4 regions of the Streptomyces sp. SM18 genome follow, and region 3 is predicted to be linked to each of the others. Evidence: riboswitches for the same ligand, from Rfam matches in the RefSeq annotation. Region 3 holds a riboswitch; each other region holds the start of a gene.
The links. Region 3 has a riboswitch for cobalamin ahead of B9S64_RS00800 (ABC transporter substrate-binding protein). Riboswitches for the same ligand answer to the same signal wherever they lie in the genome.
Positions count from the first base shown of each region.

Region 1: another riboswitch for cobalamin. It lies ahead of B9S64_RS22230 (ribonucleoside-diphosphate reductase subunit alpha); the one in region 3 lies ahead of B9S64_RS00800 (ABC transporter substrate-binding protein).
Region 2: another riboswitch for cobalamin. It lies ahead of nrdI (class Ib ribonucleoside-diphosphate reductase assembly flavoprotein NrdI); the one in region 3 lies ahead of B9S64_RS00800 (ABC transporter substrate-binding protein).
Region 4: another riboswitch for cobalamin. It lies ahead of B9S64_RS32865 (hypothetical protein); the one in region 3 lies ahead of B9S64_RS00800 (ABC transporter substrate-binding protein).

Region 1 covers NZ_CP029342.1:4,884,557-4,886,747, reverse strand. Annotated here, with positions in the region: gene mctP (monocarboxylate uptake permease MctP) at 1-348, shown strand, start outside; gene B9S64_RS22235 (GNAT family N-acetyltransferase) at 462-962, shown strand; cobalamin riboswitch at 1,013-1,151, shown strand; gene B9S64_RS22230 (ribonucleoside-diphosphate reductase subunit alpha) at 1,284-2,191, shown strand, end outside.
Region 2 covers NZ_CP029342.1:7,425,604-7,427,794, forward strand. Annotated here, with positions in the region: gene nrdE (class 1b ribonucleoside-diphosphate reductase subunit alpha) at 1-391, opposite strand, end outside; gene nrdI (class Ib ribonucleoside-diphosphate reductase assembly flavoprotein NrdI) at 388-819, opposite strand; cobalamin riboswitch at 986-1,216, opposite strand; gene B9S64_RS32840 (hypothetical protein) at 1,282-1,653, opposite strand; cobalamin riboswitch at 2,061-2,191, opposite strand, start outside.
Region 3 covers NZ_CP029342.1:183,796-185,986, reverse strand. Annotated here, with positions in the region: gene B9S64_RS00810 (acyl-CoA dehydrogenase) at 1-422, shown strand, start outside; cobalamin riboswitch at 728-915, shown strand; gene B9S64_RS00800 (ABC transporter substrate-binding protein) at 971-2,020, shown strand; gene B9S64_RS00795 (iron ABC transporter permease) at 2,017-2,191, shown strand, end outside.
Region 4 covers NZ_CP029342.1:7,432,585-7,434,775, reverse strand. Annotated here, with positions in the region: gene B9S64_RS32870 ((2Fe-2S)-binding protein) at 1-370, opposite strand, end outside; gene B9S64_RS32865 (hypothetical protein) at 453-830, opposite strand; cobalamin riboswitch at 894-1,017, opposite strand; gene B9S64_RS32860 (short-chain fatty acyl-CoA regulator family protein) at 1,110-2,191, opposite strand, start outside.

The DNA.
Region 1 (2,191 bases), 4.7 Mb from region 3:
GGCGGCCTGTTCACCCGCTGGTTCCACCGCTGGGCGCTGATCGCCGGCTGGGCGGTCGGCATGGTCTACGGCACCGTGGCCGCCTACGGCGTGGCCAGCCCGACCCAGAAGCACTTCGGCGGCTCCTCGAAGGAGATCCCGGGCCTCGGAGAGATCGGCTACATCGGCCTCACCGCGTTCGTCCTGAACGTGCTCGTGGTGGTCGTGCTGACGGTCGTCCTGAACGCGCTGAAGGCCCCGGCCGGTGCCGACGAGACCTCGCCGGCCGACTACACGGCGGACGCGGGCGCCCCGGGCGTACGGGCGGAGCTCCCGCCGGCCACGGTGGGCGCCCCGGGCGGCCGCTGACCCACCGCGGGGCACCGCCGGGCCGGACCCGGTACGGCGGTGTCCGGGGCGGGGTGCCCCGCCGCCCGAAAACCCCGTGCGCCCGCCCCGCCGCCGCGGCACACTGGCCCGCCATGGACCTGACGATCGGACCCGTGCGCCCCGCCCAGCACACCGCCCTGGGCGACATCACCGCCGAGGCCTACCTCGGGGACGGGTTGCTGGACTTCGGCACCGAGGACCCGTATCTGGCGGAGCTCCGCGCCGTCGCCCGCCGGGCCGCCGAGGCCGACGTCCTCGTCGCGACCGACGGCGAGGGCCGGCTGCTGGGCGGTGTCACCTACGTCACGGCGGGCACCCCCTGGGCCGACATCGCCCGCGAGGGGGAGGCCGAAATGCGTATGCTCGCCGTCACCCCCGAGGCGCGTGGACGCGGCGTGGGCGAGGCGCTCGTCCGTGCCTGCGTCGACCGGGCCCGCGCGACAGAGGGGCTCTCCGGGCTCGTCCTGTCCACGCAGACCACCATGCGGGCCGCCCACCGCATCTACCTCCGACTGGGCTTCACACGGACCCCGGAGCGGGACTGGACCCCCATTCCGGCGGTCCCGCTCCTCACCTTCCGCCTGGATCTCTGACCGGGCAACCCTCGCGTACGACACAACATGTGGGGGCCGCCCGATCGGGCGGCCCCCACATGTATGCTCGTGCTCGCTGTCGCCGCAGGGGAATCCGGTGCGAATCCGGAACTGTCCCGCAACGGTGTGATCGGTGCACATCTGTGCTACCCACAAGTCCGACGACCTGCCGACAGCGCGTCCGGATCGACCGACCCGGACGCCAGACGTCCGGGCCTCGCGGATAGGCCGGTGGACGCCGTACACGGTGCTGCCCGCCCCGGCCGCCCCCTGCCCGGCTCCCCTCCTCCCGCGGGCCCCTGCCGAGCGAGGGAATGCCCAGTGACCATCGCGCCCGCCGATCCGGTTTCAGCCGCCGAATCCGCTGTGTCCGCCACGTCCGGGGAAGCCACGAACGACGGACCCGGGACCGCCCTGCTGCGGACCCTGACCGAACTCACCGTCGATCTGCCCGACACCGACCCCGGACGGGTCGCCGCCGCCGCGTTGCGCGGGCGCAACGCCCGCTCGGACGCGGCCGAGCTGCGTTCGCTGGCCACCGAGGCCGCCGCGGGCCTGATCTCGGAGGACCCCGCGTACTCCCGGCTCGCCGCCCGGCTGCTGACCCTCTCGATCGCCGACGAGGCCGCCGGCCAGGGCGCGACCTCCTTCTCCGCCTCGGTCGCCGTGGGGCACCGCGAGGGCCTGATCGCCGACCGCACCGCCGCCTTCGTCGCACTGCACGCCGAGGCGCTCGACGCGCTCGTGGAGCGGACGCTGGCCGACGGGGCGGACGACCGCTTCGGCTACTTCGGTCTGCGCACCCTGCACAGCCGCTACCTGCTGCGCCACCCGCACACCCGCCAGGTCGTCGAGACCCCGCAGCACTTCATGCTGCGCGTCGCGTCGGGCCTCGCCGAGGACGAGTCGGCGCGGGCGCTGGACGAGGTCGCCGCGCTCTACGGGCTGATGAGCCGGCTGGACTACCTCCCCTCCTCCCCCACGCTCTTCAACTCCGGCACCCGGCACCCGCAGATGTCCTCCTGCTACCTGCTGGACTCCCCGAAGGACGAACTGGACTCGATCTACGACCGCTACCACCAGGTGGCGCGGCTGTCCAAGCACGCGGGCGGCATCGGTCTGTCCTACTCCCGCATCCGCGCCCGGGGTTCGCTGATCCGGGGCACCAACGGGCACTCCAACGGCATCGTGCCGTTCCTGAAGACGCTGGACGCCTCGGTCGCCGCGGT
Region 2 (2,191 bases), 7.2 Mb from region 3:
ACCGCTCCAGGTAGCGGGAGCCGTCGAAGGTCTTCAGCGTGTACGAGGTGTAGTACTTGAACGCGCCGAGGAAGGTACGGAAGCGGTGCTCGTGGGCGTACGCCTGCCGGTACAGGTCCTCCAGGAACTCCCACCGGTAGCGGCGGAGGGGCGCCTCCTCGTAGTAGTCGTTCTCCACGAGGTGGTCGATCTTCTCCTTCAGCGACCCGAACACCACCGTGTTCGGGTTGACGTGCTGGAGGAAGTACTGGCGGACGGCCTCGCGGTCCTTGTCGAACTGGATGGCGCCGTCGCAGTCGTACAGGTTCAGCATGGCGTTCAGCGCGTGGTAGTCCTTGCGCGTGCCGACCGACTCGCGCCGGCCCGTGGCGGCCGTGGTGAGGGCGTTCATGCCGCCTGCCGCCCCGCCGTCGATGAGTGTCGTGTCCAAAACTCTCGTAGCCCTTCCCTTACGGCGCGGACGTCTCGGTCCGTGCCCAGCAGTTCGAATCGGTACAGCTCCGGGACCCCGCACTTCGCCGAGATCACCCGGCCGGCCAGGCAGTAGTCCGCGCCGAAGTTGGTGTTGCCGGAGGCGATGACCCCCCGCAGCAGCGCCCGGTTGGCCTCGACGTTCAGAAAGCGGATCACCTGTTTGGGGACCGCGCCCGCGCGCTCGCCCCCGCCGTAGGTCGGCACGACGAGCACATAGGGCTCGGTGACCAGGGGCATGCCGTCACGGCGGGGATGCAGGGGGATCCGGGTGGCGGGCAGGCCCAGCTTCTCCACGAAGCGCCTGGTGTTCTCCGAGACGCTGGAGAAATACACGAGACCGCTCATCGGCGCCGTCTCCTCTCACTCGTTCCCGTGTCCGTCCGAGGACCGGGAGGGGAGGAGCGGGCGGCGCGTACGGCTGGGGGCCGGATGGTGAACGGACAAGCCTCACCCGGCGCCGCGCGTCTGCCACCTGGCCCTCCCTCGGGGCCTCGGAGCGCGCACACCGCGGTCCGGCGTGCGCACCGGTGGCAGGTCTTCGGACTCGCGGGCCCGTCGCGCCGGACAACGCCGTACGCGACTCCTACTGGCCGTCGCTTCCCGGGCCCGGTTTCCAGGCCCAGTGCGTGTGACGGCGGTCGTTCCCACTCACCGCTGCGGGGCAGTCCCGGTCTTTCACCGGGTTCCCTCTTGCGACGCCGGGCACAGACGTACCCGGCGAACCACCAGCACCAACAACACTACATCTAGAAGCTGGCGCGTGGTGAACACCCCAGATGTTGTGTCGCAGGCGATAGTTAGGTATACCTAAGCATTGCTTCGGCCGGAGGCGGAGGGGTCCTGCGACGTGCGTGACGTGCGCGGCGTGCGTCGTGCCCCGATGACGGAGCGCACCTGGTGCGCGCGTCGGTGCATCTCCGTGACCAGGGCCGGGCGGGACGGCGGAGGGCCGGAGGCCGAGGGCTCCTCCTGAGCCCCTGGCGGAGTTCCGCCGCCGAGCGCCTCGGCCACGGAATCCAGGAACGCGCCCACGTCGATCAGCGTGTCGCGCAGCATCCGCAACCTGGCGGTCTGACTGCCGAGCTGTCTGCGCATGGCCAGCAGATTCTCGTATTCCTTCTCGGACACGGCGACCATGGGCTCGCCGTCCACGACGACCTTTCGCGGTTTACCACGCACCGGTGGGTCCCCTTCCCGCCTCGTTCACGACGGTGCTGTGGGACGGGCGGGGACGTCTGTGGCGTCCCGGCCCCTGGACGGTTCGGTACGGAGCCGGGCAGCTCATGCCGTACGGTGCGGGGCGGCCGCGGCGGGCCGGCCGTCGCGGGCGAAGGTCCGGGCGGGCGCCGCTACTTTCGCAACACGCCGTAGGTGCGGTACGTGCTGCCGTGGGCCGTGCTGTCACGGACATCTCCTTCGCGAGCGACTCCTCGGAATCCCGGCGACGGGACACGGGCGCGAAGGGGTGACGAACCGGACGGCCACGACGCCGCGCGGCACGGGCACGGTCGTTCCGTCTGGTGTGTACGCCGACCCGCCCACGAGGTCACCGAGATGTCCGCGCACGGAAGGACCCGCACGCGGGCAGGTGGCAGGTCTTCGGACTCGTGGGCACGTCTGCCGGGGCAGACACCTACTGGCCGTCGCTTCCCAGGTCCGTGCGGACCCAGTGCGTATGACGGCGGTCGTTCCCACTCACCGCTGCGGGGCAGTCCCG
Region 3 (2,191 bases):
GGCTCGCCCGCTGGAACGCGGCCTCGGGTCCCGCCCTGCGGGGGGTCGAGGCACACGCGTACCGGCAGGCCGCCGAGGCCTACGCCCAGGCCCGCGCCGCACTGCCCCCGGGGCCGGCCCGGGACCGTCTGGGGGAGCTGGAGCGGCTGTTCGCGATCGAGTGGGTGGCCCGCAACAGCGGTGACCTGCTGGCCGAGGGGCTGCTGGACGCCGGACAGGTCGCGGCGCTGCCCGAGGCCACCGAGGACCTGATCGCGGCCGTCGCCGCCCACGCCCCGGAACTGGCCGAGGCGTTCGCCCTGCCGCGCGAAGTGCTCGCCGACTGGCCGATCGCGGGCCCTCACTACGCCGACGCCTACGACGACCCGGACGCGCCCTGGCACACGGCGGACGCCGGATCCGCCCGGGAGGGCGCCGTATGAGCGGGGCGGGCGGAGCCGGCGGGGGAGGGGTGCGCGAGACCCTGGAGGTCATCGGGCTGCGGACCGTCCTGCTGGCCTACTGGGGTACGACGGCCGTGCTCGCGCGCCGGCGCAGGCCCCGCCCGCACCGAGGCGAATCGGTTCACCACACGTCTCGCGCGTGTGCGGAGCCGAGGCCCTGACGGCCCGTCGCCGCGGGCCCCCGCCGCCCGCGCCCCGGCACCCGCCGCCCGGACGCGGCGGGCGGCCCGCAGGGCCTCTCCGGCACGGCCCCGCACCGGCCGGAAGGCCTCTCACCTGCTGCGTGATAGCTTGCGGAGGCCAGTCACACTCCATGGGGAGTCAGGGAATCCGGTGCGAATCCGGAGCTGACGCGCAGCGGTGAGGGGGACGGGCGGGGCCACGGCCACTGGGACGCCTCCGGGCACCCCGGGAAGGCGTCCCGCCCGGGTGAACCCGAGTCCGAAGACCTGCTGGCACCCGCTTCCGCCGGAAGCGGCACACCGCAGCGGGCTTCGCGGAAGAGCCCCGAGACGTCGAGGGACCCTGTGCATTCCATAGCCGGCACCGTACGCCTGACCACCCTGCTGACCGCCGGAGCCGTCCTGCTGACCGCGTGCGGCGGCGGGAGCGGGGGCACCCCGGACAACGACCGGGCGGACGGCGCCGCGCGCGGTTATCCCGTCACGCTGAAGAACTGCGGACGCACGGTGACCGTCGACGCGGCCCCGAGCCGGGCGGTCTCCCTCGACCAGGGATCGACCGAGATCCTGCTCTCCCTGGGCCTCGCCGACCGGCTCGCCGGCAGCGCCACCTGGACCGACCCCGTGATGAAGGGCCTGGAGAAGGCCAACGCCGGGGTGCCCCGCATCGCGGAGAACCGCCCCTCCTCCGAAAAGGTCCTCGACCAGGAACCCGACTTCGTCAGCGCCTCCTTCGAATCCACCCTCGGCAAGGGCGGTGTCGCCCCCCGCGAGCAGTTCGAGGAACTGGGCGTCCCGACCTACGTGGCACCCGCCGACTGCACCGCCAAGGACAACAGCGGCAGCGGCGACGGCTCCCGGACCGAGCCGCTGACCATGGACAGCGTCTACGACGAAGTGACCGACCTGGCCCAGGTGTTCGGCGTCCCGGAACGAGGCGAGAAGCTGGTCGCCGACCTCCGGGGCCGGATCGACAAGGCCACCGCGGACATCGACGCCTCCGGCACCACGCTGCTGTACTGGTTCGCCAACGCCGAGGCCCCCTACCTCGCGGGCTGCTGCGGCGCCCCGGGCATCATCACCGGTGAACTCGGCGCCGAGAACGTCTTCGACGACTCCCACGAGGAGTGGCCCCAGATCAACTGGGAGACCGTCGCCGACCGCAACCCGGACGTCCTGGTCATCGGTGACCTGACCCGCAAGTCGCAGACCGCCGAGGGCGCCGAGAAGAAGATCGCGTTCCTGGAGTCCAACCCGGCCACCAAGAACATGGACGCCGTCCGGCACAAGCGGTACGTCCTGCTCAGCGGCCAGGCCATGAACCCGTCGATCCGGACCGTCGAAGGCGTGGAACGCGTCGCCGCCGGGCTCCGCTCGTTCGGGCTCGCGGGGTGACCGCCCCCGCCCCCGCACCCGCCCCGTCCCGCCCGCGGAAGACGCCCCCGCCCCGCGCCACCGGCGTACGGGTGCTGCGGGACGGGCTGCTGTGGACCGGCGGGGCGGCCCTGCTGGTGCTGTCCGTGGCGGTCGCCGTCACGATCGGACCCGCGCGGATCTCCGTCCCCG
Region 4 (2,191 bases), 7.2 Mb from region 3:
GCTCGTCGTCCAGCCGTTCGACGTGCCAACCGCCCGGACGGGGCATCCGGAGGACCGGTCCGTCGTCGGCCCTGTGCAGTCCGTCCAGGTCGAGGAGGATCCCGTGCAGGACGACGCAGGCCAGCGCCGGGGACCAGAGGCGGGCCGCGTGTCCGAGCTGGGCGATGGAGACGTCGATGCGCGGTTCCGCGGTGTGGTGGCGGCGCGCGACGGCCTCGGCGAGATCGGTGAAACCGTCCGCGTAGGAACGGGCGAGCGGATGCCAGCCGTCGTCCTCGCCCCCGGCGCGCAGGACGAAGAAGCCGCCGAGGTCCGCCACGTCGCGCAGGGCGTCGGTGACGGACGCGGCCGAGGCGCGGGCATCGTGCACGTGCTGTCTCTCCGTGGGGTGAGGGGGCCGTACGGCACGGCCAGGAAGGCGTACGACGGGCCGGCCGGCCCGTACGACAGGGTCAGCGGGCCGTACGACGCCGGGCCGGGGTGATGGCGTACAGGTCGAGGATGTCCGGCCGGGGTGCGACACCAGGTCCGCCGGCGCGTGCCCAGGCGACGATGTCCTCGGTGGCGTCCGGATCGTTGACCAGTCCCAGCCAGACGGGCCGGGCACCGGCGGCGCGGCCCTCGGCGGAGGGCTGGACGACGATGACGTTGGCCTGCTCGCATACGTCCAGGCAGGCGGAGACCCGCACCGGCACCTCGGCGCGCAGGCGCGCGGTCTGGGCGGAGTGGTCGACGCCCGTCACCTTCGGGGTGCCGCAGCAGCAGTCACGGCACACGACGACCCGGCAGGGCACCGGTTCGCGGCCGGACGGGACGGTGTCGGCGGGCATGCCGCATCGTTCCTCTCTTCCGGGGAGATCCGCCCCGGTGGTCCGTCGAGGAGGCGACCGCGTGAGTCTCCTGGCTCTCGGGTCACAGCTCGCTCCGCGCCGTCCCGCCCTCGGGGCAGGGGGCGGGTGCGGGGCTCGCTCGCCGATCACAGTGGCGGGACCGCGCCGGATTTCCACCGGCTTCCTCGGACCGCCGTCGCCTTGTTGCTCCGGCCATCTTTCCACCTCGTACGCCGTGCTGTCAGGGTGGGGGCACTCCGGGAAGGCCCGGCGACGTGATCAGCCGGCGGTCCGGTCGCTCTCGACCGGATAGGGCACGAAGGTGCTGCTGTTCTGGTCGATGAGCAGCGGGCGGCCGAGCGGTGGTGCGGCCCGCTGGGAGCAGTCGAGGCGTTCGCAGACGCGGCAGCCCATGCCGATGGGGGTGGCGGTGGACGGATTGGTCAGGTCGAGGCCGTCCGAGTAGACGAGCCGGTGGGCGTGGCGGATCTCGCAGCCGAGGCCGATGGCGTAGGTCTTGCCGGGTTCGCCCCAGCCGCCGCAGTGCCGGGTGACGGCTCGCGCGGTCCACAGGAACCGCTGGCCGTCGGGCATTTCGGCGACCTGGACGTGGATGCGCCCCGGCGCGGCGAACGCCTCGTACACGTTCCACAGGGGGCAGGTGCCGCCGGCCCGGGAGAAGTGGAAGCCGGTCGCGGACTGGCGTTTGGACAGGTTGCCGGCGCGGTCGACACGGACGAAGGAGAACGGCACACCGCGGAGTCTCGGCCGCTGGAGGGTGCTCAGCCGGTGACAGATCGTCTCGTAGCCGAGACCGAAGTGGTCGGTGAGCCGCTCGATGTCGTAGCGCGCGCTTTCGGCCGCCGCGTGGAAGGCAGCGTAGGGCAGGACCAGGGCGGCGGCGAAGTAGTTGGCGATTCCGATGCGGGCCAGCGCGTGGGTGGGCGATCCGGGCGGGAAGTCCTCGCCGGCCAGCCGGTCGAGGTCCTCCCGGTGTTCGAACAGGGCCAGTTGGGTCGCCATGCGGAACGCGCGCTGACCGGGCCGTAGCCGGGAGGACAGGTGGAGGGTGCGGCTCGCGTCGTCGTAACGGTGCAGCCGTACGCCTGGCTCGGCGGCCAGACGGACACCGTGCTCCGTGGCGAGCCTCGCGGTGAGGGCTCCGGTCACCTCTCCCGGCCTGACCCCGATCTCACCGGCAAGGCGCTCGGCGGCGAGGTCGGTGTCGTGGAGGTAGTTCTGGTGGCGGTAGAAGAAGTCGCGGATCTCCTCGTGGGGCGAGAAGACGGCTCCCCGGTCACGGTCCCGGCCGTCCGCCGCCCCGGCCAGGCGCTCGGACAGCTGCTGGTTGCGGCGGCCGA